Regions from separate parts of the Streptomyces sp. NPDC001348 genome, predicted to be linked through region 1. Evidence: predicted binding sites of a transcription regulator. Region 1 holds the regulator's gene; the other holds the start of a gene.
The links. The regulator HspR, encoded in region 1, represses chaperone genes until heat shock. The targets are predictions, from matches to a motif close to TTGAGNNNNNNNNNCTCAA.

Region 1 (20,635 bases):
GCCTCGCCGAGCACCGGGTCGACCAGGTACTGGCTGCCCAGGTTGGAGGTGAGGACGAGGATGGTGTTGCGGAAGTCGACCGTGCGTCCCTGGCCGTCCGTCAGGCGGCCGTCGTCCAGCACCTGCAGCAGGATGTCGAAGACCTCGGGGTGGGCCTTCTCGACCTCGTCGAGCAGGATCACGCTGTACGGGCGGCGGCGCACCGCCTCCGTCAGCTGGCCGCCCTCCTCGTAGCCGACGTACCCGGGAGGCGCGCCGACGAGCCGGGCCACACTGTGCTTCTCGCTGTACTCCGACATGTCGATGCGGACCATGGCCCGCTCGTCGTCGAAGAGGAACTCCGCGAGCGCCTTGGCCAGTTCGGTCTTGCCGACACCGGTCGGGCCGAGGAAGAGGAAGGACCCGGTGGGCCGGTCGGGGTCGGCGATCCCGGCGCGGCTGCGGCGCACCGCGTCGGAGACGGCCCGTACGGCCTCGGACTGCCCGATGAGCCGCTTGCCGAGCTCGTCCTCCATGCGCAGCAGCTTCTGCGTCTCGCCCTCCATCAGACGGCCGGCGGGGATGCCGGTCCAGGAGGCGACGACGTCGGCGATGTCGTCGGAGCCGACCTCGTCCTTGACCATCGTGTCCTGGGCGGCCTCCTCCTCGGCCTCGGAGGCGGCCTCCAGCTCCTTCTCCAGGGACGGGATCTCTCCGTAGAGCAGCTTGGAGGCGGTGTCGAAGTCGCCGTCGCGCTGGGCGCGTTCGGCCTGTCCACGCAGGTCGTCGAGGCGCTCCTTCAGCTCGCCGACCCGGTTGAGGGACGTCTTCTCCTTCTCCCAGCGGGCGGTCAGACCGCGCAGCTCCTCCTCCTTGTCGGCGAGGTCACGGCGCAGCTTCTCCAGGCGCTCGCGGGAGGCGGGGTCGGTCTCCTTCTCCAGCGCCAGCTCCTCCATCTTCAGCCGGTCGACGGCGCGCTGGAGTTCGTCGATCTCGACGGGCGAGGAGTCGATCTCCATGCGCAGCCGCGAGGCGGCCTCGTCGACGAGGTCGATGGCCTTGTCGGGCAGGAAGCGGGAGGTGATGTAGCGGTCGGAGAGCGTGGCCGCGGCGACCAGGGCGCTGTCCGCGATCTGCACCTTGTGGTGGGCCTCGTAGCGGCCCTTGAGGCCGCGCAGGATGGCGATGGTGTCCTCGACGGTCGGTTCGGAAACCAGCACCTGCTGGAAGCGCCGCTCCAGCGCCGGGTCCTTCTCGATCCGCTCCCGGTACTCGTCGAGCGTGGTGGCGCCGACCATGCGCAGCTCACCGCGGGCGAGCATCGGCTTGAGCATGTTGCCGGCGTCCATGGCGGAGTCGCCGCCGGCGCCCGCGCCCACCACGGTGTGCAGCTCGTCGATGAAGGTGATGATCTGCCCGTCGGAGTCCTTGATCTCCGCGAGGACGGTCTTCAGCCGCTCCTCGAACTCGCCGCGGTACTTGGCGCCCGCGACCATCGCGCCCAGGTCGAGGGCGACCAGCCGCTTGTCCTTGAGGGACTCGGGCACGTCGCCCTTGACGATCCGCTGGGCGAGGCCCTCGACGACGGCGGTCTTGCCGACGCCGGGCTCGCCGATCAGCACCGGGTTGTTCTTGGTGCGGCGGGACAGCACCTGCACGACCCGGCGGATCTCCTGGTCACGCCCGATGACCGGGTCGAGCTTGCCGTCGCGTGCGGCGGCGGTGAAGTCGGTGCCGAACTTCTCCAGGGCCTTGTACTGGCCCTCCGGGTCCGCGGTGGTCACGCGGCGCCCTCCCCTCGCCTTCTGAAAGGCCTCGAGCAGCTTCTTGGCGGTGGCACCCTGTCCCGACAGCACCTCGCCGGCCGCGCCGCCCTTGGCGGCGATGCCGATGAGCAGGTGCTCGGTGGAGAGGTACTCGTCGCCGAGGTCCTTGGCGCGCTCGGTCGCGTCGGCGATCACGGCGAGCAGTTCACGGTTGGGCTGCGGGGGCGCGACGGTGGACCCGGTCACACTGGGCAGCCCGGCCAGCACGCGCTCGACACCGGAGCGCACGGCCGCCTGGTCGGCGTCGACGGCGGCGAGCAGGTCGGTGATGTTCTCGTTGTCCTGCCCCTGGAGCAGAGCCAGCAGCAGATGGGCGGGCGTGAGGTCCGGGTGCCCCTCGGTGACGGCCCGGTTGCTGGCCGCGTTGATCGCGTCCCGGCTCCTGTTGGTCAGCTCGGCGTCCACGTGTCCGTTCTCCTCCTCGGCGTCGGCTCGTCGGCCGTACATCCCACTGCTGACTTAACCAACATACACAAAGTTGAGTCTATTCCACTCAAGGCCACTCGGGTGGAGTCGCCGGGACGTTCGGGCTAGCTTCCGTTCCATGAGTACGTACTCCGTGGATCCGGGTGCCCCGGACGAGCCCTATCTGAGCTTCTGGCGGGAGCGGCACCTGTGCACGCTGACCACCCTGCGCCCCGACGGGAGCCCGCACGTCGTGCCCGTCGGAGTGACCTACGACGCCGGGGCGCGGCTGGCCCGGGTGATCACGAACAAGGCGAGCGCGAAGGCGGCCCACGTGCTGGCCGCGGGGCCGGAGGGCGCCCGGGTCGCCGTGTGCCAGGTGGACGGGCGCCGGTGGGCGACGCTGGAGGGGCGGGCGTACGTCCGCGGCGAGCGGGAGCGGGTGGCGGAGGCGGAGCGGCGCTACGCGGAGCGCTACGAGCGGGTCCCGTCGCCCAATCCGTCACGCGTTGTGATCGAGATAGAGGTGGAGCGAGCCCTGGGACGCGGTTGAGCGCGTTTCGGCCACCCTGAAGGGCCGGGCAAACACACCCATACGAGGAAATGTCCTGGGAAACGACAGCGGCGTCACCGTGTTCAGGTCACGGTGACGCCGCTGCGGGGGGAAGTACCTGCGCGATCTTTTACGACGGGGGAATCGCGTCAGGCACTGCGGGGGGTGGCCGAGATGGTCCTCACGTCCGAGACTCCCGGGTCTGCCAACCGGTGGTCTCGCTGGTCCAGGTTCACAAAGATCATTCCGTAGCGGACGGCGCATCGCACGGGCTGTGGCGCCCCGCGGGGCTTCCGCAGGCACCGGTACGCCCGCACGTCCTCGTCCTCGTCCCGCGTCACGACGACCGGCTCTCCGAAGACGGTCACCATCAGCGAGTCGCCGCTGTGGGGGATGGCGGTGACCAGGTCGATGAAGTGCCAGCCGGAGCGATAGGCGGTGGCCATCTCGCGGCGGAAGGAGCGGTCGTCGGGCGGAGTCGTCACGTCAGCTCCCGGCTCCGCCTGCCGCCGCGCCGGTGTTCACGGCAACCGAGGGCCACTCAGTGATCGCCTGGACCTGGGTCTTGCCGGCCGACGGCCACTCAGTAATCGCCTGAACACCGCTCTTCGCGCCCGACACGCCGCTCAACACCCCCAGGGCCGCGACGGCGGACAAGCCGGCGACGAGCACCGAGCGAAACAGTCTGTTACGCATAGTCGGCTTCATCCTCACTTGAAGGTCCCCTTTTCCCCCGTCAGGTACGACGATGGCTCATTCGGGCACGTGGTGGCCACAGAATCAGTGCATCATGTTCCTGCATGTTCAGGATATTGGGGGGTGGAGATTTAGTGGCGAATCGGCCAAAAGCGGTACATCCCCACGCGATGACCCAGCTGTGTGAAGAAGGCAGCCGCCTCTACACCACCGCTCTCAGTACGGGACGCATCGCCCGCTCGGACACGGACGCCGCCCCCTGCCTGATCGAATTCGCCCTGCTCCACCCCGACCCCGACGATCCGGACTGGCTGCGCCCGGTACCCCCCGCGGTCGCCCTCGCCCAGCGGCTCAACCCCCTTGAACGGGAGATAGCCGAGCACAGGCGCCTGTCCGTCGAACTCACCGAGGCCTTCGAGCCGTTCATGGCGCTCAGCACCGCGGCGACGACGACCAGCGACTCCATCACGGTGCTGGAGGGCAGCGACCGGATCAACGCGGCTCTCAATCTCGCCACCTCCCAGTGCCAGACCGAACTCGTCACGGTACAGCCGTCCGACCGCATCTCCGAGACCAGTCTGCTGCAGGGCCTGGAGCGGGACCGGCCGCTGATCGAACGTGGTGTGAAGATCCGGAGCCTGTATCAGCACACCGCCCGGTACAACCCGGAGAAACTGGCCTACGCCGCACAGCTCTCGGACGGCAAGGTCGAGTACCGCACCATCGACGAACTGGTCGAGCGTCTGATCATCGTCGACGGCACGGTCGCCTTCATCCCGGTCCGCGAGGACCACAAGATCGCCCTGGAACTGCGTCAACCCGGCCTGGTCCGCTATCTCATGAAGGTCTTCGAGTACCTGTGGGACCGGGCCGTTCCGATGAGTGCCGGCGGGCCGTACGAAGTCGACGCCGGGGGGATCACCGAGATCCAGCACTCCATCGCCAAGCTCCTGGTGGAGGGTCATGTCGACGAGGCCATCGCCCGCCGCCTCGGCATGAACGTACGGACCTGCCGCGCCCACATCGCCAAGCTGGCCCAGGCCCTGGGCAGCGGCAGCCGTGCCCAACTGGGCTACCTCATCGCCCAGTCGGGCATCCTCAACAAGAACGGCCCGCTGCCGGAGCCGGACGGCCGCCGGTGAGCGGCATACCGTCGCCGCATCCGGAGCACGGCCCGGAGGAGCTCTGCTGCGCGGGATCGGAACTGTACGCACAAGCCCTGCGGGACGGCGTCGTCCACCGCGCCGACGCCGAACGGGCGCCCTGCCTGCAGGACTTGGGCCTGCTGCAGCCGGCCGTCGCGGACCCGAAACGGCTGGAGCCGGTCGCCCCGACGGTCGCGCTCAACCGCCTCCTGCGCACCTCCCGCTCCCGCATCGCCGACGAACAGCGCCGCGAGGAACGCCTGGTGGAGCTCTTCGATCCGCTGCTGCGCATCGACGCACCGCACTCCGCCGGCGCCGCCACCCCCACCCTGCGCCTCCTCAGCGGCAGCGACCGCATCAACCGCGCCCTCGACGAGGCCATGGCCGAGGGCCGTGAGGAAGTCCTCTGCATCCAGCCGCACACCGGTCTCGGCGGCCCGCGCGGCGACGTCGCGCAGAGCGAGGCCTACGGCCGCGACCAGGCCCTGCTGGACCGCGGCGGCCGCATCCGCACCCTCTACCAGGACACGCTGCGCCACCGGCCCACCATCTACGGCTACAACGAGCAGCTGAAGGGCGACACGGCGGCCCGCAGCCTCGACGAACTGCCCGACCGCCTCGTCGTCGTCGACCGCGCGGTGGCCTTCATCCCCGCGGGCGAGGACGGCACCGGCGCCCTCGCCCTGGAGGTCCGCCACCCCGCACTGGTCAGGTACTTCGTCACCACCTTCGACCGGCTCTGGCACCTGGCCACCCCCATGTACCCGGAAGCCGTCCGCCGCCCGTCCCTCGGCGGCATCACCCCGCGCCAGCGCGCGATCGCCGCCCTCCTGGTCGAGGGGCACACCGACGCGGTCATCGCCGACCGCCTCGGCATGAACGTCCGCACCGCCCGCGTCCACATCGCCAAACTCGCCGCCACCCTGGGCAGCGACAGCCGGGCCCAGCTCGGCTACCTCATCGCACGGTCGGGGATCCTCGACCGGGAAGCCTGACCACGGCCTGCTCCGCCGTGAGCGGCGGCCCGTCCAGCCCCACCTGGGCGATGCGCACCCCCAGCTGGGTACGGCTGGCCGCCCCCAGCGTCTCCGACAGCCGGGCGATGTGGGCCCGGCAGGTGCGGACGCTGATGCCGAGCCGCTCGGCGATCACCGCGTCCTGATGGCCCTCCGCCAGCAGGGCCGCGATGGACTGCTCACGGTGGGAGATGCCCTCGATGCCGGTGTCCGGCAGCGGCGCGGTCAGCGGGATCGCCAGCCGCCACAGTCTTTCGAAAACCGTCACCAGGTATTCGACCAGCGCGGGGTGACGCAGTTCCAGCGCCATCGTGCGGTCGGCGTTGGCGGGGATGAAGGCCACCGTGCGGTCGAAGAGGATCAGCCGGTCGATGACCTCGTCCAGGGTGCGGGCCTCCACCGCGTCACCCATCAGCTCCAGGTAGTTCAGCAGCCCCTGCCCGTGCCGGGCGACATGCGTGTACAGGTCGCGCATGCGCACGCCCCGGCCGCGCAGCGTCAGCGCCCGGTGCAGGCCCTCGGTGAGCTCGGCCTCCCGCCGGATGCCGCCGGGCTGCACGGTCAGCACCTCGGTGGTGCAGGCCTCGGTCGCCTCGTCCATCGCGGCCTGGATCCGGGACAGCCCGTCCAGGACGCGGATGGCGGAGCCCTCCGCCGCGGCGGACGCGTCAGGCCGCACCTGCCGTCCCAGACCGGCGTACCGCTCGAACGCGGACACCGCCGACCCCACCCGTCGCTGGCTCTCCCTGACCTCGTCGTACACCCCGCGCAGCAGCCGGGTCATGACCTCCTGCGGGGAGGTCGGCACCAGCCAGTCCATGTCGTCGGGGTCCGGGTGCAGCAGCGCCAGCTCCAGCAGGCAGGGCACCGGCTCGGCGTCCGTGCGCGCCACGCGGCCCCGCCGTACGGCCCGGGAATACACGCGATCCCCGGCCTCGCACAGTCGGTCGGCACCGTGGGGATGCTCCTCCGTCCCGTGCCCGGCCATCGCCCGTTCCACCCCCGGTTCACAGCCTCTTCCGCAGCGCAACTATGCGCGGCCCCGACCGGGTCCGCAACACGGCTCTCCGCGCCACGACCGACGTAAACCACGGGTATGGCCGGTTATCCACCGGCCTCCGCCCGCCGCACTGCAACAAGCTGATGGTGGTGCCCAACAAGCCACCGGGTGCATCGTGGAACCCGCTCGCTCCGGATGCCGGGGCACCCGGGTGGGGCCCGGGCCGGGCTCCTCGTCCGCCCGGGGCAGCCGCATCGCGCCCACGGGGGTGGCGCGATGCGGCGCCGGCCGGTGCCACGCCGGGGATACCGGCTACTTCAGGCCGATGGCCGCGCAGTCGGACTTGAGCTTGGGCGTGCAGATGTCGCCCACCTTGTAGATGCCGTCCGCGAGGACGGTGCTCTTGATGGTCTTCCGCGTCAGGGCGTTCACCGTGACCAGCTGGGCGGGGATGTCCTTGGTGGTGGGGCTGTCGACCTTGTCCTGGGTGAGGGAGTCGAACTGGATGTCCCGGCCCTGCAGCTTGGCGACGGCCATCTCCGCGGCCGCCTGCGCCAGGTCGGGGTAGGGCTTGTAGACGCTCATGTACTGCTCGCCCGAGACGACCCGCTGGACCGCCGACAGCTCCGCGTCCTGGCCCGTGATGGGCGGCAGGCTGGTGACGCCCGCGTTGTGGAAGGCGTCGACGATGCCACCGGCCATGGCGTCGTTGGCGGAGTAGACCGCGGCGATGTTGTCCTTGCCGATCAGGTTGATCGCCTCGGTCATCTCCTTCTCGGCGTTCTTCGGGTCCCAGGCGGGCGTGTTGTAGCTCTTGGCGATGGTCACCTTGCCGTTGAGCTCGGAGAGCGCGCCCTCCTTGAACTGCGCCGAGTTCGGGTCGGTGGACGAGCCGTTGATCATCACGACCTTGTCGGAGGTGTCGGCCTGCGGGCCCAGCGCCTCGAGCAGGGTGCGGGCCTGCACCTCGCCGACGAGCTCGTTGTCGAAGGAGGCGTACGCGTCGATCGGGCCCTCGGCCAGCCGGTCGTAGGCGATGACCGGGATGCCCGCATCCTTGGCCTTCTTCACGGTGGGGGCGATGCCGTGCGAGTCGACCGCGTCGAGGATGATCAGGTCGACCCTGTCGTCGATCATCTTCTGCATCTGCTTGATCTGCTTGGGCAGGCTCGAACCGGCGTTCTGGTACACCGTCTTGCCCTGCTTCTTGGTGAGCTCGGATATCCGGGCCCGCATGATGGGGTAGTCGAACTCCGCGTACCGCGTGTTCGTCGTCTCCGGCATCAGCACGCCCACCGTGACGTCGTTGCCCTTCGTCGGGCTTGCGTCGCTCGAGTCCCCCGTCGCGTTCAGCATGCCGCAGCCGGCGAGCGAGAGGGTCATCGTGGTGGCGGCCACGGACAGGACGATACGACGCATGCGAGGGCTCACTTCAGGGGTTTCGGGACGCGGCGGCTCCTATGCCACCCAGATGACTGAAAAGCCAACGCGGCGCCCACCACCGGCGTCAAGCGGAATCACTTAACGAGTGCGCAACGCCACGCTCCGCAGCACCTGTGAAGACGGAGCGGAATCGCCTCCAAACGCTCTTTACGGACCCTTCACCCAACGGAAGTTCATGTGCGGGTAAAGATCCGCACAACCAATTCCATAGCTCGCAAGTCGTGATCGACGACGGCACGAACAGCCGCTCGGGCCGTCGGGCCGATCCGATCAGAGGAGCGAACGGTTCCGGCCCGGGTCCCGGCCGGACGTCCACGGCGCGTGCGGTGGCACCGAAGGCGCACGCGCAGGGGCCCGGAGGTTTCTCCTCCGGGCCCCTGCGCGTGTACGGGTGCGTCAGTCCGACGGACCCTGCCGCTTCGGGCGCCAGACCACCAGCGCGCTGGTCTGCTGGACCTCCTGGTACGGGACGAGGTCCCGCCGGTAGGAGGCGTGCACGGCGGCCTCGCGCTGACGCATCGCCGCCGCCGCGCCGTCCAGGGCCGCCTGCATCTCCGCGACGCGGGACTGCAGGGCGGCGACCTGGTTCTCCAGTTCGATGATGCGCTTGATGCCGGCCAGGTTGATGCCCTCGTCCTGCGACAACTGCTGCACCTGACGGAGCAGTTCGATGTCGCGGGCCGAGTAGCGGCGGCCCCGGCCGGGAGTGCGGTCGGGGGAGACCAGCCCCAGGCGGTCGTACTGGCGCAGCGTCTGCGGGTGCAGGCCGGAGAGCTGGGCCGCCACCGAGATGACGTAGACCGGGGTCTCCTCGGTCAGTTCATACGGGTTGCGTCGACGGCCGTCCATCCCACTCAAGCTCCCTTCGCAGCCTCGAACAGCTCAGCCCGCGGATCCTCACCCGCGGTCGCCTCGCGATACGCCTCGAGCGCGTCACGAGCCTTCCCCGACAGATCCTTGGGAACACTCACCTCGACGGTGACCAACAGGTCGCCGCGGGTGCCGTCCTTGCGGACCGCGCCCTTGCCCCGCGCCCGCATGGTGCGGCCGTTGGGCGTGCCCGGCGGCAGCTTCAGCGTGACGGCGGGGCCGCCGAGGGTCGGGACCCGGACCTCGCCGCCGAGGGCGGCCTCGGTGAACGTGACCGGGACGGTGACCGTGAGGTTGTCGCCCTTGCGGCCGAACACCGGGTGCTCACCCACGTGCACCACCACGTACAGGTCGCCCGCCGGCCCGCCCCGCTCGCCGGGCGCGCCCTTGCCGCGCAGCCGGATGCGCTGCCCGTCGGTGACGCCGGCCGGGATGCGGACCTGCATGGTGCGGGACGACTTGGCCCGGCCGCTGCCCTTGCAGTCCGCACAGGGGTGTTCGGCGATCAGGCCGCGGCCCTTGCAGTCGGGGCAGGGGTCGGTGAGGGAGAAGCCTCCCCCGGAACCCCGGGCGACCTGACCGGTGCCGACGCAGGTCGGGCACACGCGCGGTGTGCCGTTCTTGTCGCCGGTGCCCGAACAGGCCTTGCACGGTGCCTGCGAGGACATCCTGAGCGGGACCGTGGCCCCCTCGATGGCCTCCGTGAAGCTCAGCGTGACCTCGGACTCGATGTCCTGGCCGCGCCGGGGCTGGGTGCGCGTGGTGCCCGCACCGCCCCGGTTGAACAGGCCCCCGAAGACGTCACCGATTCCGCCGCCGAAGCTGCCTCCGGTCTGGGCGCCGCCTCCGCCTCCGAAGAGGTCGCCCAGGTCGAAGTTGAACGATCCGCCACCCGCGCCCGGCCCGGGGCGGAAGCCCCCGTTGCCGAAGAGCGCGCGCGCGTCGTCGTACTCCTTGCGCTTCTTGGGGTCACCGAGGACGTCGTTCGCCTCGGAGATCTCCTTGAACCGCTCCTCGGCCTTGGCGTTGCCCTTGTTGGCGTCCGGGTGGTACTCGCGGGCGAGCTTCCGGTACGCCTTCTTGATCTCGGCCTCGGTGGCGTCCTTCGGGACGCCGAGGACCTTGTAGTAGTCCTTCTCGATGAAGTCCTTGGTGCTCATCCCCGACGCCCCTCCTTCCCTGCTTGGTTGGTGTCGACGTCAGCCCTCCTCCGGGCCACCGTTCTCCTTGTCGTCGGCCGCCGGGGTCTCGTCGGCCCCTTCGGCCTTGACCGTCTGCGCGCCGGGCTGCGGCTCGGCCACGGCCACCCGCGCGGGGCGGATGGTGCGCTCGCCGATGCGATACCCGGGCTGCAGAATCGCCACGCACGTCGTCTCGGTGACGTCCGGCGCGTAGCTGTGCATCAGGGCCTCGTGGATCGTCGGGTCGAAGGGCTCGCCCTCCTTGCCGAACTGCTGCAGGCCCATCTTGGCCGCGACGGTCTCCAGCGACTCGGCCACCGACTTGAAACCGCCGACGAGTTCGCCGTGTTCCCGTGCGCGGCCGATGTCGTCCAGCACCGGGAGGAGCTCGGTCAGGAGGTTCGCGATGGCGATCTCCTTGACCGTGATCCGGTCGCGCTCGACGCGGCGGCGGTAGTTCTGGTACTCGGCCTGGAGGCGCTGGAGGTCCGCGGTGCGCTCGCCGAGCGCGGTGCGCACCTGGTCCAGCTGGGCCACCAGACCCGCTGTCTGGCTCGCGTCCCCGGCCGGGGCCGCCTGCTCCTTCGGGGAGGAGGCGGCCTTCGGCTCGGCGTCTTCAGGGGTGGCGCCGGAGGGGACGTCGGGCTTCTCGTCGAAGCCCGGGGTCTCCTCCGTCACGCGGCACCGTCCTTGCGCTCGTCGTCCACGATCTCGGCGTCCACGACGTCGTCGTCGGCCTTGGCCTCACCGGCACCGGCGGACTCGCCACCGGCGGCCTGCGCGGCCTGGGCGTCGGCGTACATGGCCTGGCCCAGCTTCTGGGAGACCGCCGCGACCTTCTCCGTGGCGTTGCGGATCTCGGCGGTGTCCTCGCCCTTGAGGGCTTCCTTCAGCTCGCCGATGGCGCCCTCGACCTCGGTCTTGATCTCGCCCGGGACCTTGTCCTCGTTGTCCTTGAGGAACTTCTCGGTCTGGTAGACGAGCTGCTCGCCCTGGTTGCGCGACTCGGCGGCCTCGCGGCGCTTGTGGTCCTCCTCCGCGTAGCGCTCGGCCTCCTCGCGCATGCGGTCGACCTCGTCCTTCGGGAGCGAGGAGCCGCCGGTGACGGTCATCTTCTGCTCCTTGCCGGTGCCGAGGTCCTTCGCCGTGACGTGCATGATGCCGTTGGCGTCGATGTCGAAGGAGACCTCGATCTGCGGGACGCCGCGCGGCGCCGGCGGCAGACCGGTCAGCTCGAACATGCCGAGCTTCTTGTTGTAGGCCGCGATCTCGCGCTCGCCCTGGTAGACCTGGATCTGCACGGACGGCTGGTTGTCCTCGGCCGTCGTGAAGATCTCGGAGCGCTTGGTCGGGATCGTGGTGTTGCGCTCGATCAGCTTGGTCATGATGCCGCCCTTGGTCTCGATACCGAGGGACAGCGGGGTGACGTCGAGCAGCAGGACGTCCTTGACCTCGCCCTTGAGGACACCGGCCTGGAGCGAGGCGCCGATGGCGACGACCTCGTCCGGGTTCACGCCCTTGTTGGCCTCCTTGCCGCCGGTCAGCTCCTTGACGAGCTCGGCGACGGCGGGCATGCGGGTGGAGCCACCGACGAGGACGACGTGGTCGATCTCGTTGATGGAGATGCCGGCGTCCTTGATGACGTTGTGGAACGGCGTCTTGCAGCGCTCCAACAGGTCGGCCGTCAGCTGCTGGAACTGGGCGCGGGTGAGCTTCTCGTCCAGGTGCAGCGGGCCCTCGGCGGACGCGGTGATGTAGGGCAGGTTGATCGAGGTCTCGGTGGACGAGGACAGCTCGATCTTCGCCTTCTCGGCGGCCTCGCGGAGGCGCTGGAGGGCCATCTTGTCCTTGGCCAGGTCCACGCCGTGACCGGACTTGAACTGCTGCACCAGGTAGTCGACGACGCGCTGGTCCCAGTCGTCACCACCGAGGTGGTTGTCACCGTTGGTGGCCTTCACCTCGACGACGCCGTCGCCGATCTCCAGCAGGGACACGTCGAAGGTGCCGCCACCGAGGTCGAAGACGAGGATCGTCTGGTCGTCCTTGTCCAGGCCGTAGGCGAGCGCGGCCGCGGTGGGCTCGTTGACGATGCGCAGGACGTTCAGACCGGCGATCTCGCCGGCCTCCTTGGTCGCCTGGCGCTCGGAGTCGTTGAAGTACGCCGGGACGGTGATGACCGCGTCGGTCACCTTCTCGCCCAGGTAGGACTCGGCGTCGCGCTTCAGCTTCTGCAGGATGAAGGCGGAGATCTGCTGCGGGTTGAAGGGCTTCCCGTCGAGCTCCATCTTCCAGTCGGTGCCCATGTGGCGCTTCACCGAGCGGATGGTCCGGTCCACGTTCGTGACCGCCTGGCGCTTGGCGACCTCGCCCACCAGCACCTCGCCGTTCTTGGCGAAGGCGACGACGGACGGCGTGGTCCTGGCACCCTCGGCGTTGGTGATGACGGTGGGCTCGCCGCCCTCCAGAACGCTGACGACGGAGTTAGTCGTGCCCAGGTCGATGCCGACCGCACGTGCCATGGTGATTCCTCCAGCTGACTTGAGTGGAACAGGCTCAAGTGTGCATGAGGCGGGCCGCTGGGTCAACAGACATGAGTCGAGTGGACTCAAGTCTTATCCGTTCCTTACGCGCAACCGGCCTGTGACCTGCGCGGACACCGGGCCGGAGTCCCGTGTGGAGGTCTGCGCGGGCGGCCTGGAGCAGGCCTGAACGGGTGACCTGGGTGAGGTCTGGGCCGGTGTCCGGGTGAAGGTCTGAACGGGTGTCCGGGTGGAGGTCGGGGCGGGTGTCCGGGTGGAGGTCGGGGCGGGCGTCCTGGTGGAGGTCCGGGCGGGCGCCCCGGTGAGGGTCCGGGTCGCCGTCCGGGTGCCGGTCTGTGCGGGTGCCCGGCGGCGGGCCCCGTACACGGGGACGCGCAGCAGCCCGAGTACGACCACCGACGCCCCGCCGACCACCCACAGCACGGCCGGCTCCCCCGCCCACCCGCTGTGCACCAGCACACCGGCCAGTACCGCCGCGAAGGCACCGGCCCCCAGCAGCGCGGTGACCACGGGCGGAGTGGGCCCGAGCCGCCGCAGCCGGTGGGCGAGGTGGTCGGGTCCGCCGCGCAGCAGCGGGCGGCCGGCCATCAGCCGGGAGACGGCCACGAGGACCACGTCCGCGGTGGCGACCGCGGTGAGCGGGAAGAGCACCCGGGCGCTGGACGCGAGCGGGTATCCCGCCCGGGCGAACACGGCGGCGGCGGCGAGCAGGAACCCGGTGAACAGCGACCCGCAGGCCCCCAGCCCGATCCGGGCCGGCGGCCAGTTGTGCATGAGGAACCCGGTCAGGGCGGCGGCCAGCACGCTCAGCAGCACCGCGAGCCCGTCCATCACCTCGGCCGCCGCGCAGGCGCCCGCCCCGAAGGCGGTGACCACCCCGACCGTACCCGCGAGCCCGTCGGCGTGGTCGAGGGCCCGGAAGGCCAGCGCGACGAAGGCGATCCAGGCGACCGCGAGCAGCCCGGCGGGCAGCCCCGTCTCCTCGTACGGCACCACACAGGCCGCCGCCACCGCCGTGCCGCCGACCAGCACCCGCGCCCGCAGCCGCCACACGTCGGCGGCCAGTCCGAGCGCGGCGACACCCACCCCGGCGACCAGCAGCCGCGCCACCCCGTCCCCGAGGGGCGCGACCCGCGTCCACTGCCCCGTTCCGGCGACGAGACAGGTGACGGCCACGACGGCCAGCCCCCCGAACAGCGGCACCGGGCGCTGGCGCCGCCGGTCGACGATCCCGGCCCGCAGGACGGGCCCCCGGAGCAGCGCCGCGAGCACGGCGGTCAGGAGGAAGGCGGCGGTGGCGGCGATGATCCCATAGAGCACGGCTCTAAATTAGGCCCGAAAGTAACAATTGTGGATGAATAACACGATCGGATTGCCCGGCGGACGACACCCGCACCCACCCGCGCCCCCGCCCAGGCACACCTCAGCGACCCATATCACCCCGCACCCGGCTGCATCCCGACGGAAGATGGGGGTAGTCTCAGACGGACTGCATAAGTTACCGCTTAGTAATGTCGCTCGGTTAATTCGAGGCCGCCTCAGGAGCCCCAATGCAACTCGCCGCGATCATCGTGTCGCTGGTCCTGATCGTGGTCGGCGTGGCACTGTTCGGCCGCGCCCTCCTGCAGATCTACAACTTCATGCGGCTGGGCCAGCCGGTGCCGGCCGGCACCCGGACCAACGATCCCACACAGCGCACCCTCACCGTGGCCAAGGAGTTCGTCGGCCACACCCGGATGAACCGGTGGGGTGTCATCGGGGTGGCGCACTGGTTCGTGGCGGTCGGCTTCCTCACCCTGCTGCTGACGATCGTCAACGCGTTCGGCCAGCTGTTCAAGGCCGAGTGGCTCCTGCCGGTCCTCGGCGACTGGGCGCCGTACAACATGTACGTCGAGTTCATCGGCACGATGACGGTGCTCGGCATCCTCGTACTGATCGTCGTCCGCCAGCTGAGCCACCCGCGCAAGCCGGGCCGCAAGTCCCGCTTCGCCGGCTCCAACTTCGGCCAGGCGTACTTCGTCGAGGCGGTCATCCTCGTCGTCGGCGTCTGCATCTTCATGCTGCACGCCCTGGAGGGCGCCCAGCACCACGTGGACGGCTACGAGGCCTCGTTCTTCATCTCGTACCCGGTGGTGCACTGGCTGGAAGGCATGGACGTCTCCACGCTCCAGAACCTCACCTACTTCTTCGCCGGCCTGAAGATCGCGACCTCCTTCATCTGGATGATCGTGGTCGCCCTGAAGACCGACATGGGCGTCGCCTGGCACCGCTTCCTCGCGTTCCCGAACATCTGGTTCAAGCGCAACGCGACCGGCGAGACCTCCCTCGGCGCCCTGCTCCCGATGACGTCCGGCGGCAAGCCGATCAACTTCGAGGACCCGGGCGACGACGACGTGTTCGGCGTCTCGCAGGTCGAGCAGTTCTCCTGGAAGGGCCTGCTGGACTTCTCCACCTGCACCGAGTGCGGCCGCTGCCAGTCGCAGTGCCCCGCCTGGAACACCGGCAAGCCGCTCTCCCCGAAGCTGCTGATCATGTCCCTGCGGGACCACGCCCACGCCAAGGCGCCCTACCTGCTCGCGGGTGGCGGCAAGACCATGGAGGGCGAGGAGAAGGCGTCCGAGGAGCAGCTGGCGGGCGTTCCCGCCGCCGCCCTCGCGGAGGCCGAGCGGCCGCTGATCGGCACCGCGGAAGAGAACGGCGTCATCGACCCCGACGTCCTGTGGTCCTGCACCACCTGCGGCGCCTGCGTCGAGCAGTGCCCCGTCGACATCGAGCACGTCGACCACATCGTCGACATGCGCCGCTACCAGGTGATGATCGAGAGCGCCTTCCCGTCCGAGGCGGGCACGATGCTCAAGAACCTGGAGAAGAAGGGCAACCCCTGGGGCCTGGCCAAGAAGCAGCGCCTGGAGTGGCTCAAGGAGGTCGACTTCGAGGTCCCGGTCGTCGGCAAGGACATCGAGGACCTCACCGAGGTCGAGTACCTGTACTGGGTCGGCTGCGCCGGCGCCCTCGAGGACCGCGCCAAGAAGACCACGAAGGCCTTCGCCGAGCTGCTCCACATCGCGGGCGTCAAGTTCGCGATCATGGGCGGCGACGAGAAGTGCACGGGTGACTCGGCGCGGAGGCTGGGCAACGAGCCCCTGTTCCAGGAGCTCGGCATGGAGAACGTGATGGCCCTGAACACGGCGTTCGGCGAGGAGCTGGACGACGAGGGCAAGGTCACGGCCGAGTCGAAGAAGCCGAAGTCGGCGAAGAAGATCGTCGCCACCTGCCCGCACTGCCTCAACACCCTCGGCAACGAGTACCCGCAGCTCGGCGGCGACTACGAGGTCATCCACCACACCCAGCTGCTCCAGCACCTGGTGGACGAGGGCAAGCTGGTCCCGGTGACCCCGGTCGAGGGCATCATCACCTACCACGACCCGTGCTACCTGGGCCGCCACAACAAGATCTACACGCCCCCGCGCGAGATCATCGGCAAGGTCCCGGGCCTGCGCAACGAGGAGATGCACCGCCACAAGGAGCGCGGCTTCTGCTGCGGCGCCGGCGGCGCGCGGATGTGGATGGAGGAGCGGATCGGCAAGCGCATCAACAACGAGCGTGTCGACGAGGCCCTCTCCCTCAACCCGGACATCGTCTCCACGGCCTGCCCGTTCTGCCTCGTCATGCTCACGGACTCCGTGAACGGCAAGAAGAACGATGGCAAGGCCAAGGAGTCCATCCAGGTCGTGGACGTCGCCCAGCTCCTCCTCGACTCCGTCAAGACGCCTGGCGACCCGGCCGGCGAGGCCGAGACGCAGAGCGAGCCGGAGCCGGAGCCGGTGAAGTAACCGCGCCGACCGGTACCGCCGATGCCCCCTCGCCCCGTTCGGGCGAGGGGGCATCGGCGTACGTCAGGAGGCGGAGACGGAGGAGCTCGGTGTCACGGCCGGGGCGGAGTCGGGAAAGGTCGGTGTCCCGCCCGGGGCCGGCTCGGCCGCTGTCGCGTTCACGACGTCGACCACCGCCCCGGTCCGCAGGCGCCCGTACAGCCACTTCGCGTCGGAGAGCCGCAGGCCGATCCAGCCCGAGGTGACGTCGTACTTGCCGGGGGCCTTCTCGTCGTAGGGCACGGCGGCGATGAAGGTCGCCGTGCCGTCCTCCGCCCGCAGACCGATCACCCACGGGAGCTTGTAGCTGCCTGTGGATCCCCCGGCGACCACTTCGCCGCCCGCCACCTTCACGTCGGTCATGGACGTGACGGTCATCCGCCCGGTCGGGGTCGGTGTCTTCGGAAGGCCGCAGGTGATCGGCAGCCTGCGCCCGCCGGCGACGAGGTACCGCGCCGAGAGGTTCACCGTCACGTCGGCCGCCGCCCGCTGGGTCGGCGAGCTGATCGCCGTGCGGGTCTGCCGCGGGGCAGGCTGCGCGCTGGTCCGGCCGGCGGCCGGCGAGGACTCCGGCCCGGCGTCCGGACCGCCCAGGTTCAGCACCAGTGTGAACGCCACCGCGACCGCGGCGGCCGCTCCGGCGACCACGGTGGCGGTACGTCGGCGACGGCGGCGCGACTGGGCCAGACGGCGGATGTCCGCGCCCGACGCGGTCGGCAACCTCTGCCCCGACTCGGCCAGTTGACGCAGGCCGGTGGTGAGGTCATCGGACACGGTCGTCCTCCCTCTCCCCGTCACCGCTGCCGAGTTCCCGCGCCAGCGCCGCCCGGCCGCGGGACAGCCGGGCCTTGACCGTCCCCACGGGGGCCCCGGTCTCGGAGGCTACCTGCTCCACACTCAGGTCGCACAGATGGTGCAGGACCACCGCCATCCGCTGCGCCTCGGGCAGCCGCCGCAACGCCGCGACCAGATCGGCGAGATGAGCCTGCCCCGACTCGGGCCCCGGCGTGTACTCCGGCGGCGGGGTACGGCGCACCAGCTCCAGCCACCGCTTGGCCCGCCGCCAGCGGCTCACCGCCAGCCGCATCGCCACCGTCCGGACCCAGGCCTCGGGCGCCCCGTCCGCCAGGAACTCCCGGCGCCGGTCCCAGGCCCGTACGAACGCGTCCTGCACCACGTCCTGCGCCTCGCCGTGGTCCCCGGTGAAGGCGTAGAGCTGGCCGGTCAGCCGGGGGAACGCGGCGGCGTAGAAAGCGTCGAACTCCTCCTCCGTCATGCCCCCGCCTCTTCCTCCGTCATACCCCCGCCACGAGTTCTCAGATGTCCCGTGCAACCCGGCGGTCACTGCCGTGCGTACAGGTCCCGTACGTCGCACATCGAAACACACCGCAGGAGGAAAACGATGACCCGCAGAGACAACTCCCCCCGTGCCGCAGTCTTTTGGGCCGTCCGCCCACCGGTCGTGCCGCTGACGTGACCCCCCGACCCCCTTCCCCGCGCGAGGACTTCGCGGCCTACGCCGACCGCGCCTGGCCCCGCCTGTACCGCACCGCCCACCTGCTGACCGGCGATCCGCGGGCGGCCCGGGAACTGGCGCGCACGACGCTGGCCGACACCTACGCCCGCCGACGGCGGATGCCGCGCGACGACGCCGACTTCTACGTCCGGCGGACACTGGTCCGCCGGTATCTGCGCCACGCCCGCCGCCTCACCCGCGGTGCCGGCGAACGGCCGCTGCTCTTCCAGGCGCTCGGACGCCTGGGCCGACGGCAGCGGGTGGTGCTGGTGCTGCGCCACGGCGAGCACCTGGCCGAGGCGGAGATCGCCGAGGTGCTGGGCTGTTCGGTCGGCGCGGTCAGGTCGTACGCGCGGCGCGGCCTTTCTGCTCTCGGCCCCCTGCCGGTGTCAGGAGTCGGCCGGTGAACCGTACCCAGGCCCGCGAGGCACGCGAGGCACACGAACGCGAGGTACGCGAGGCGTTCGCCGAGGCGGCGCGCGAAGCCGACCCGCCGCCCCTGCCGCTGGCCGAGATCGAACACGAGGGCCGCGCCCGCCGTCGCAGACGCCTTGCCACGGCACTGCTCACCGTCTGCCTGCTGGTGCTCGCCCCGCTCGGCTACCTCGCCTCGCACACCCTGGTCACGACCTCGTCGTCCGGCTCGACGTCGCCCTCGGACCCCACTCCGGCCGGGACCGTGCGCGTGGTCGCCTCGGGTGAACGCGTGCGCCCCCTGCACGGCGTGGAGTTGTGGCTGGCGAAGGACGGGGTGCACTGGTCGACGGCATGGGGACCGGGCTGGTCCCAGCCGGTCGGCGGGCGTGCGGCGCACGGTCCCGCCGTCACCCTGCACCTGGAGGGGAGCGGCGACCGCGCCGTCCTGTCCGGCACCTACCAGGGTGACCGGCCGGCCGCGCGGGTGGAGGTGACCACGCCGTCCGGCGCGACACACGGCACGCTGCTCACGCTGGCGGGTGCCCGGGGCTGGAGCGCGTGGTACGCGACCCTCCAAGCCGGCCGAGTGAAGCGGGAGTTCGAGAAGTTGCAGGTGACGGTGTACGACGCGCGGGGCGTGGCGCTGGCGAGGAGCGGATGGAACTCGTGACCGACATGACGGACGTACCGGAACTGACCGGAACCACGGGCCCGGGGACCACGGCCCAGCAGGCCCCGCCGGGTCCGACTGCCCCGGAATCCGGCCCGGACCCCGACCCGGACCCGTCGAAGCGCGTACGCCGACAGCGGCGCCGGCTGCCCCGGCGGGTCCGCAGCCGTCGGCGCCGGGGCCGTTGGATCCGGCGGGGCCTGATCGCCCTGCTCACCCTCGTCCTGGCGCTGTGCGGTGCGGTCGTCGTCGCGTACCAACTGACCGTCATCCCGAAGCCGCATCCGGAGACCGTGGTCCAGAGCACGGTGTTCGTGGACGCGAGCGGGGAGTACCTGGGCCGGCGAGGCCCTGTGGACCGGCAGGACGTGAAGCTCTCCCAGGTTCCCCGGCAGGTGCAGGACGCGGTGATCGCCGCCGAGAACCGCTCGTTCCGCACGGACTCGGGTGTCTCGCCGACCGCCGTCGTACGGGCGGCGGTGTCCACGCTGAGCGGCGGCGAACGGCAGGGCGGCTCCACGATCACCCAGCAGTACGTGAAGAACGCGCTGCTCAGCCCCGAGCAGTCGCTCACCCGCAAGGCCCGCGAGGCGCTGATCGCCGTCAAGCTGGACCGTACCCGCTCCAAGGAGTCGATCCTCGAGGGCTACCTCAACACCGTGTACTTCGGCCGGGGCGCGGCCGGCATCCAGTCGGCGGCGCGCAACTACTTCGGCGTGGACGCGAAGGACCTGACGCTCTCGCAGGGCGCGGCACTGGCGGCCATCATCAACCTGCCGTCGTACTACGAGCGGGCCGGCGCGGACGCCAAGGTGACGGCGACCCTGCACAAGCGGTGGGACTGGGTCCTCGGCGGGATGCTGGGCGCGGGCACGATCACCGCGAAGGACCGTGCCCAGGCGGTCTTCCCGGCCTTCCGCTTCTACCCGCCGGGCGACACGGACGGCCAGCGGCAGTACCTCATCGACGTGGCGGCGGCCGAGGCGGCGAAACGGCTCGGCATCTCCCAGGACGAGCTGGCCCGGGGCGGGTACACGGTGCGTACGACGTTCGACGTGACCGCACAGGACGCGACGGCCGACCGGGTGGGCGACGCGCCGCCGGCCGCCAAGGGGACGCGACTGCACACGGCCGTGGTGGCGATGGTCCCCGGGGACGGCGCGGTCCGGGTGCTGTACGGGGGCGCCCGGTACGCGAAGCAGCCGTTCAACGACGCGGTGTCCGGTGCGGTGGAGGCGGGCACGGCGCTGACAGCACTCAAGAAGTGGGGCCTCGACGCCCCGGCGGCTTCCCTCGTCCGTACCGCCACGCCCTCCCCGCTGCGGCTGGCGTCGGCGTACGCGGCGGTCGCGGCGGGGGCCACGTACGCGAAGCCGTACACGGTCGCGAAGATCACCCGCGGCGGCCACACCCTCTACACGGCCCACCCCGACACCCGCCGGCTCCTCCCGGCAGGTGTGGCCGAACCCGTGGCGAAGGCCCCGGCCGACGCCTTCCTGCGCTCCT
Region 2 (7,724 bases), on a different contig from region 1:
GTGCCGCCTGCTACGGCAAGTCCACCGGCGCCATGGTCAACTGGATCGCCGACTTCCTCGACACGTACAAGGCGCGCACCGGACGGGACGCGGTCGTCTACACGGCCACCAGCTGGTGGAGCCAGTGCACGGGCGACTACGGCGGCTTCGCGTCGGACAACCCGCTGTGGATCGCGAAGTACGCGTCGGACCCGGGGACGCTGCCGTCGGGGTGGGACTTCTACACCATGTGGCAGTACACCTCGTCCGGGCCGACGGTCGGGGACCACGACAGGTTCAACGGGGCGCTGGACCGGGTGGTCGCCCTCGCGAAGGGCTGACTTCACGGCCGGCGTGACGGCTGCCGGTGCCGGGCGGTGCCGGTGCCGGTGCCGGCCGGCGTGACGGCTGACGCACGGCGAGGGCCCGGGCCTCCCTCACGGGACCCGGGCCCTGCCTCTCCGGTCTCCGCGGGCGGAGCCCGCTATGGGCACCGCGTCACGCCGCGGCCGGAACCTCGGGCGTCGCGTCGCTGGTCGCGGGAGCGAGCGCCAGCTCCAGGACCTGGCGGACGTCGGTCACGGCGTGGACGTCGAGCTTGTCCAGCACCTCGGCCGGGACGTCGTCCAGGTCGGGCTCGTTGCGCTTGGGGATGATCACGGTGGTCACCCCGGCGCGGTGCGCGGCGAGCAGCTTCTGCTTCACACCGCCGATGGGCAGCACCCGGCCGGTCAGCGAGACCTCGCCGGTCATCGCCACGTCCGTGCGGACCAGCCGGCCGGACAGCAGTGACGCGAGCGCCGTCGTCATCGTGATGCCGGCGCTCGGGCCGTCCTTGGGGACCGCGCCCGCCGGGAAGTGGATGTGCACGCCCCGGTCCTTCAGGTCGGCGACGGGCAGTTCCAGCTCGGCGCCGTGGCTGCGCAGGAAGCTCAGCGCGATCTGCGCGGACTCCTTCATCACGTCGCCGAGCTGACCGGTGAGGGTCAGGCCCGCCGCGCCCGTCTCGGGGTCCGCGAGGGACGCCTCGACGTACAGGACGTCGCCGCCCGCGCCGGTCACCGCCAGGCCGGTGGCCACGCCCGGGACCGCCGTGCGCCGCTCGGCCGGGTCCTGGGCGGACTCGGGCACGTGGTGCGGCCGGCCGATCAGGTCCCGCAGCTCGCCGTCGGTGACGGTGAACGGCAGTTCCCGCCGGCCGAGTTCGTGCTGGGCCGCGACCTTGCGCAGCAGCCGGGCGATGGACCGCTCCAGGTTGCGCACGCCCGCCTCGCGCGTGTACTCACCGGCGAGCCTGCGCAGCGCGCTCTCGTCGAGGGTGACCTCGTCCTTGCCCAGTCCCGCCCGGTCCAGCTGGCGCGGGAGCAGGTGGTCGCGGGCGATGACGACCTTCTCGTCCTCGGTGTAGCCGTCCAGGCGGACCAGCTCCATGCGGTCGAGCAGGGCCTCGGGGATGGCCTCCAGGACGTTGGCGGTGGCGAGGAAGACCACGTCCGACAGGTCCAGTTCGACCTCCAGGTAGTGGTCCCGGAAGGTGTGGTTCTGGGCCGGGTCGAGCACTTCGAGGAGGGCGGCCGCGGGGTCGCCGCGGAAGTCCGAGCCCACCTTGTCGATCTCGTCGAGCAGGACGACCGGGTTCATCGAACCGGCCTCCTTGATCGCGCGGACGATCCGGCCGGGCAGCGCGCCGACGTACGTACGCCGGTGGCCGCGGATCTCGGCCTCGTCCCGGACACCGCCGAGGGCGACCCGGACGAACTTGCGGCCCATGGCGTGCGCGACGGACTCGCCGAGGCTGGTCTTGCCGACGCCGGGCGGGCCGACCAGGGCCAGTACCGCGCCGCCGCGCCGGCCGCCGATCACGCCGAGGCCGCGGTCGGCACGCCGCTTGCGCACCGCCAGGTACTCGGTGATCCGCTCCTTGACGTCCTCCAGGCCCGCGTGCTCGGCGTCCAGGACCGACTTGGCGCCCTGGATGTCGTAGGCGTCCTCGGTCCGCTCGTTCCAAGGGAGTTCGAGGACCGTGTCGAGCCAGGTGCGGATCCAGCTGCCCTCGGGCGACTGGTCGCTGGCCCGCTCCAGCTTGTCGACCTCCTTCAGGGCCGCCTCGCGGACCTTCTCGGGCAGGTCGGCGGCCTCGACACGGGCGCGGTAGTCGTCGGACTCCTCGCCGTCCTGTTCACCGTTCAGGTCGCGCAGTTCCTTGCGGACGGCCTCCAGCTGGCGGCGCAGCAGGAACTCGCGCTGCTGCTTGTCGACGCCCTCCTGGACGTCCTTGGCGATGGTCTCCGCGACGTCCTGCTCGGCGAGGTGGTCGCGCAACTGCTGGGTGGCGAGCTTCAGACGGGCGACCGGGTCGGCGGTCTCCAGCAGTTCGACCTTCTGGTCGGTGGTCAGGAACGGCGAGTAACCGGAGTTGTCAGCGAGGGCGGAGACGTCGTCGATGGCCTGGACACGGTCCACGACCTGCCAGGCGCCGCGCTTCTTCAGCCAGCTGCTGGCGAGGGCCTTGTATTCCTTGACGAGTTCGGCGACCTGACCCGGCAGCGGGTCCGGCACGCTCTCGTCGATCCGGGTGCCCTCGACCCACAGCGCCGCACCCGGCCCGGTGGTCCCGGCACCGATCCGCACCCGGCCGCGGCCGCGGATCAGGGCGCCCGGGTCACCGTCGGCGAGCCGGCCCACCTGCTCGACCGTGCCCAGCACACCCGTCTTGGCGTACGTCCCCTCGATGCGCGGCACCAGCAGCACCTTGGGCTTCCCCGGCTCCGAACGGGCGGCGGCCTGCGCGGCCTCCACCGCGGCCCGGACCTCGGAGTCGCTCAGATCCAGCGGGACCACCATCCCGGGCAGCACGACCTCGTCGTCGAGCGGCAGAACGGGCAGGGTGAGCGGTGTGGACGCCGTGGACTCAGCAGTCATGATCTCCCCTTCGGCAGTCAAATTGAGCTATGCCGACTCAATGCTCGTGAGCCTTCGATTGTTCCCCAAGGGGTGTTCGCTGTGAGCGATCATCAGGTGGCCACCGCGCGGGGCCCGTCGGAGGCGCGCGGACCCCGTCGGAAAAGCACTTGCCGCCCACCCCCGCATTCCCCGTACGGTGCAACGGATGACCGACACCGCGACGCTGCTCGCCGCCTACGACGCCCAGATACGCACGACGCCGCCGGTCCCGCCGCCCGGGATCACGCACGAGTACGACGGCAGGCTGCTGCGGATCGTCGGACTGTTCCGCGGCATCCTCAACGCGCCGCCCGACCTGGAGACGCGGGGACGTGAGCTGGACGAGCTGATCGCCCGGCAGCGGGACCACTTCGCGGCGCGCGGGGAGGCGGTGGAGTGGAAGGTCCGCGGCCACGACGCCCCGGAGGACCTGACCGACCGGCTGCGCGCGGCGGGCTTCGTACCCGAGGCCGAGGAGACGGTGCTGGTCGCCCCCGTGGCGGACCTGGACGTGCAGCGGCCCGAACTCCCGGACGGCGTCACCCTGCGCCGGGTCGGTGCCGACGCCGACATCCACCGGATCGCCGCGCTGCAGACCGCCGTCTGGGGGCAGGACATGAGCTGGCTCGCCGAGCACCTGCTGGCTCGGCTCGCCACCGCCCCGGACGACCTCGCCGTGTACGTCGCCGAGGCCGACGGCGAGATGGTCTGCGCGGCCTGGCTGTCCTTCCGCCCCGGCACCGAGTTCGCCGGCCTGCTCGGCGGCTCCACCCTCGAGGAGTGGCGGGGCAAGGGCATCTACCGCGCCCTGGTCGCCACCCGCGCCGCCCTCGCCGCCACCCGGGGCGTCACCTACCTCCACCTCGACGCGTCCGCCGACAGCGCGCGCGTCCTGCGGCGCCTGGGCTTCCGGGCGGTGACGACGGTCACCCCGTACGTGTGGTCGCCGAAGGGACGGGCCTGACGGCCGCGACTAGCGAGGGCGGCCCGGCCGGCCGGCCGCCCCGATCACCCTTGCGAGGGCGTCCCGCGCGTACTCCTCGTCGTACTCACCGCCCGTCAGCAGCACCTGCAGACAGATCCCGTCGAGCAGCGCGACCAGGGCGCGCCCGGTGCGCGGGTCGGTGCGCCGGGCCAGCAGCTCGGCGACCTCCTCGGTCCACTCGGCGGCGACGGGGCGCAGCGCGGGGCGGCGCAGCGCGGCGAGGTAGAGCTCGTATTCCAGTTCCGCGCCGGTGCGGTCGCCGTCCAGCCAGCGGCCGGTCAGCCGGGCCAGCTCGGCGGCGAGGTCGCGGCCGGGGTCGGCGAGGGCACCGCCGTCCTCCCGGACGACCTTGGCGAAGCCCTCGCTCGCCTGGCGAAGGGCGGCCACGAGGAGGTCGTCGAGGGTCTTGAAGTGATACGTGGTGGAGCCGAGCGGCACATCCGCCTCGGCCGCGGCGGAGCGATGGCTGAGCCCGGCGATCCCGGAGCGGGCCACCACCCGGATCGCGGCGTCGATGATCCGCTGCCGGCGCTCGGGGTCGTACCGCCGTGCCGCCGCCATCAGTGCGCCCCGCCCAGGTTGAGCAGCACGACACCGAGGATCACGAAGGCGATCCCGGCGACCTTGGCCGGCCCGGCCGGCTCGTCGAGGAAGACGACCCCGATCGCGGCGACGAGCGCGGTGCCCGCCCCGGCCCAGATCGCGTACGCGGTGCCGACCCGCATCACCTTCAGGGTCCGGGCGAGCAGCGCGAAGGCGACCAGATAGCCGGCCACCGTACCGAGTGAGGGCCACAGCCTGCTGAAGCCGTCGCTGTACTTCATGGCCGTGGTCCCGGCCACCTCCGCCGCGATGGCCCCGGCCAGCATTCCGTATCCCATGTGTACGAGTGTACGCATCGATGCGTACGGGTGTACACATGCGCGCGAGTCGGGCGGTGGTCGGTCAGGCGGCGGCGGGTCGGGCGGTGGTCGGTCAGGCGGCGGCGGGTCGGGCGGTGCGGGACCGCTGCCGACGCCTGACCTGCGGCCAGGTGGCCACTCCTATGGCCAGGGAGATCAGATGGCCCCAGTCGGTCATCGGGTCGGTGAACGCGATCAGGTCCCGGACCAGCATCCAGCCGACCAGGGCGAGCAACGGCCAGCGCAGCCACGGAGTGAGCAGACCGGCCAGCGAACCGACGCAGGCCGCCACGCCGAAGCTGATCCCGTAGTCCAGGCGGTGCAGGGAGCTGTCCGGCAGATGACCGGCCAGCACCGCGAGCCCGACGGGCACTTCGGTGGCGAGCGTGGCGAGGACGTGCCCGAGCAGGAAGACTCCGGCCGCGCACAGTCCGCCGGTCCGCCGCTCCAGCGCGGTCAGCACCAGCACGAAGCCGAGCGTGAACGGCGACAGCAGCCCGCCCGCGACCCACAGCGCGCTCGCCGGCAGCACCAGCATCGGCTGGCGCAGCAGATGGACGACATCCGTGCTGGAGCCCTGGTGCAGGGCGTGCACCAGGGACGGGTCGGCGTACTCGGCGATCAGGGAGGTGACGGCCAGCACGGCCGCGTAGCCGAGGGTGAACGGCGTGCCGGAGGGGGTGGGCAGCAGCCGCAGGAGGCGACGGGCCGGGGACCGGGCGGGGACCGGGCGGGCGGGAGGAACCGGCGCCGTGGCGCTTCCCGCCGCCGGAACGCGCTGGCGCGGCACGCCGTCGAGCGGCTCGGCCGTCCTCGCGGCACTCGCGGTCGGTTCCACGGTGAGGCGCTCCTTCCGTTCCGCCCCACCCTTCGTGTCGCACCAGTCGCTGTCTATGACCGACGCCACGCGGGAACGGATTCTCAGGAACCTCTCAAGATCCCCGAGACCGCGACGGGCGCCACGGCCGGCACCCGGCCCGGCACCGGTAATTCCCCTGCCCGCCAGGCCCCGTTCGGGCAGGATGACCAGGTGAACGACACCGACGAGACCCCCGTGGTCCTGGACCGCCGTGAGGGCCCCTACGGCGAGGTGGTCCTGCGCCGGCACGGGGAGTTACTGCAGATCATCGCCAACGGCTGCTTCCTGATGGACACCTCCGACGGCCGCTCGGAGCGGCTGCTCGTGGACGCCGCGTACGACGCGCTGGACGGGCGGCCGGAACCGGACGTGCTGATCGGCGGGCTGGGCGTCGGCTTCTCACTCGCACATGCCGCGGCCGATCCCCGCTGGGGCCGGATCACCGTCGTCGAGCGTGAACGCGCGGTCATCGACTGGCATCTCGACGGCCCGCTGTCCGCACTCTCCGCCACCGCCCTCGCCGACCCGCGCACCCGGATCGTGGAAGCCGATCTGCTGGACCACGTCAATGAGACATCCGCCACGTACGACGCCCTGTGCCTGGACATCGACAACGGACCGGGCTGGACTGTCACCGACGACAACGGTGGCCTGTACTCACCGGCCGGACTCGCGGGCTGCGCAGGGATCTTGAGGCCTGGCGGGGTGCTCGCGGTGTGGTCGGCGACGCCCTCCCCGGAATTTGAAGATACCTTGCGGAATGCCGGGTTCCAGCAGGTGCGTACCGAAGAGATCCCCGTTGCCCGGGGCGTTCCGGACGCCGTGCACCTCGCCGTAAGACCTGGATAGCAAAGGCGACGCGACTCCCCGTAATGTGCATCCCTGACGCGGATCATTCAAGCGTCAATCGCAACCATGCGCAGACCGAGGAACCACCCCACTGGTTCCGGAAAGCACCTCAGGGGCGGGCGATGGAGCAGACACACACCTCCCAGAACGGCGCGGCGGCCACCCCCGGCGCACAGCGCCGGGTCCTCGTGGTCGAGGACGACCCGACGATCGTCGACGCCATCGCGGCCCGGCTCCGCGCCGAGGGATTCCTCGTGCAAACCGCCGGGGACGGACCGGCCGCCGTCGACACCGCAGAGGCCTGGCAGCCCGACCTGCTGATCCTCGACATCATGCTGCCCGGCTTCGACGGCCTGGAGGTCTGCCGGCGCGTGCAGGCCCAGCGGCCGGTCCCGGTGATGATGCTGACCGCCCGCGACGACGAGACCGACATGCTGGTCGGGCTGGGCGTCGGCGCCGACGACTACATGACCAAGCCGTTCTCGATGCGGGAGCTGGCCGCGCGGGTGCACGTGCTGCTGCGCCGGGTGGAGCGGGCGGCGATCGCCGCGTCCACCCCGCGCTCGGGCATCCTGCGCCTGGGCGAGCTGGAGATCGACCACGCGCAGCGGCGCGTCCGGGTGCGGTCCGAGGACGTCCATCTCACGCCCACCGAGTTCGACCTGCTGGTGTGCCTGGCGAACACCCCGCGCGCGGTGCTCTCCCGGGAGCAGCTGCTGGCCGAGGTCTGGGACTGGGCGGACGCCTCCGGCACCCGTACCGTCGACAGCCACATCAAGGCGCTGCGCCGGAAGATCGGCGCGGAGCGGATCCGTACCGTGCACGGTGTGGGCTACGCCCTGGAGACCCCGACGCCATGAGCGACGGGCCGCCCGCACGGCGAGGCCCCGGGGATCCCTGGGGCGGCGTACGCCCGTTCTCGATCAAGACCAAGCTCGGCGCGCTGGTCGTCATCTCCGTGCTGATCACAACCGGGCTGTCGATGATCGCGGTGCACACCAAGACGGAGCTCCGCTTCATCACGGTGTTCTCGATGATCGCCACACTGCTGATAACGCAGTTCGTGGCGCATTCGCTCACCGCGCCCCTGGATGACATGAACACGGTGGCCCGGTCCATCTCGCACGGCGACTACACGCGGCGGGTGCGCGAGAGCCGCCGGGACGAGCTGGGCGACCTGGCCCAGACGATCAACGTCATGGCCGAC

Region 2: lon (endopeptidase La) is a predicted target of HspR. The motif match lies at 2,924-2,942, and genes of this name have one in related genera.

What each region holds. Positions count from the first base shown of each region.
Region 1 covers NZ_JBSFIK010000032.1:13,035-33,669, forward strand. Annotated here, with positions in the region: gene clpB (ATP-dependent chaperone ClpB) at 1-2,210, opposite strand, end outside; gene ACWC21_RS28480 (pyridoxamine 5'-phosphate oxidase family protein) at 2,350-2,763, shown strand; gene ACWC21_RS28485 (hypothetical protein) at 2,913-3,248, opposite strand; gene ACWC21_RS28490 (hypothetical protein) at 3,250-3,459, opposite strand; gene ACWC21_RS28495 (helix-turn-helix transcriptional regulator) at 3,630-4,601, shown strand; gene ACWC21_RS28500 (LuxR C-terminal-related transcriptional regulator) at 4,607-5,599, shown strand; gene ACWC21_RS28505 (LuxR C-terminal-related transcriptional regulator) at 5,562-6,608, opposite strand; gene ACWC21_RS28510 (sugar ABC transporter substrate-binding protein) at 6,933-8,039, opposite strand; gene ACWC21_RS28515 (heat shock protein transcriptional repressor HspR) at 8,460-8,912, opposite strand; gene dnaJ (molecular chaperone DnaJ) at 8,918-10,093, opposite strand; gene grpE (nucleotide exchange factor GrpE) at 10,133-10,792, opposite strand; gene dnaK (molecular chaperone DnaK) at 10,789-12,633, opposite strand; gene ACWC21_RS28535 (undecaprenyl/decaprenyl-phosphate alpha-N-acetylglucosaminyl 1-phosphate transferase) at 12,727-13,974, opposite strand; gene ACWC21_RS28540 ((Fe-S)-binding protein) at 14,205-16,487, shown strand; gene ACWC21_RS28545 (L,D-transpeptidase) at 16,551-17,300, opposite strand; gene ACWC21_RS28550 (SigE family RNA polymerase sigma factor) at 17,290-17,802, opposite strand; gene ACWC21_RS28555 (sigma factor-like helix-turn-helix DNA-binding protein) at 18,000-18,449, shown strand; gene ACWC21_RS28560 (hypothetical protein) at 18,446-19,129, shown strand; gene ACWC21_RS28565 (transglycosylase domain-containing protein) at 19,117-20,635, shown strand, end outside.
Region 2 covers NZ_JBSFIK010000015.1:51,172-58,895, forward strand. Annotated here, with positions in the region: partial or broken gene ACWC21_RS17840 (GH25 family lysozyme) at 1-320, shown strand, start outside; gene lon (endopeptidase La) at 478-2,901, opposite strand; gene ACWC21_RS17850 (GNAT family N-acetyltransferase) at 3,089-3,886, shown strand; gene ACWC21_RS17855 (TetR/AcrR family transcriptional regulator) at 3,896-4,468, opposite strand; gene ACWC21_RS17860 (DMT family transporter) at 4,468-4,788, opposite strand; gene ACWC21_RS17865 (rhomboid-like protein) at 4,883-5,647, opposite strand; gene ACWC21_RS17870 (spermidine synthase) at 5,840-6,517, shown strand; gene ACWC21_RS17875 (response regulator transcription factor) at 6,640-7,377, shown strand; gene ACWC21_RS17880 (sensor histidine kinase) at 7,374-7,724, shown strand, end outside.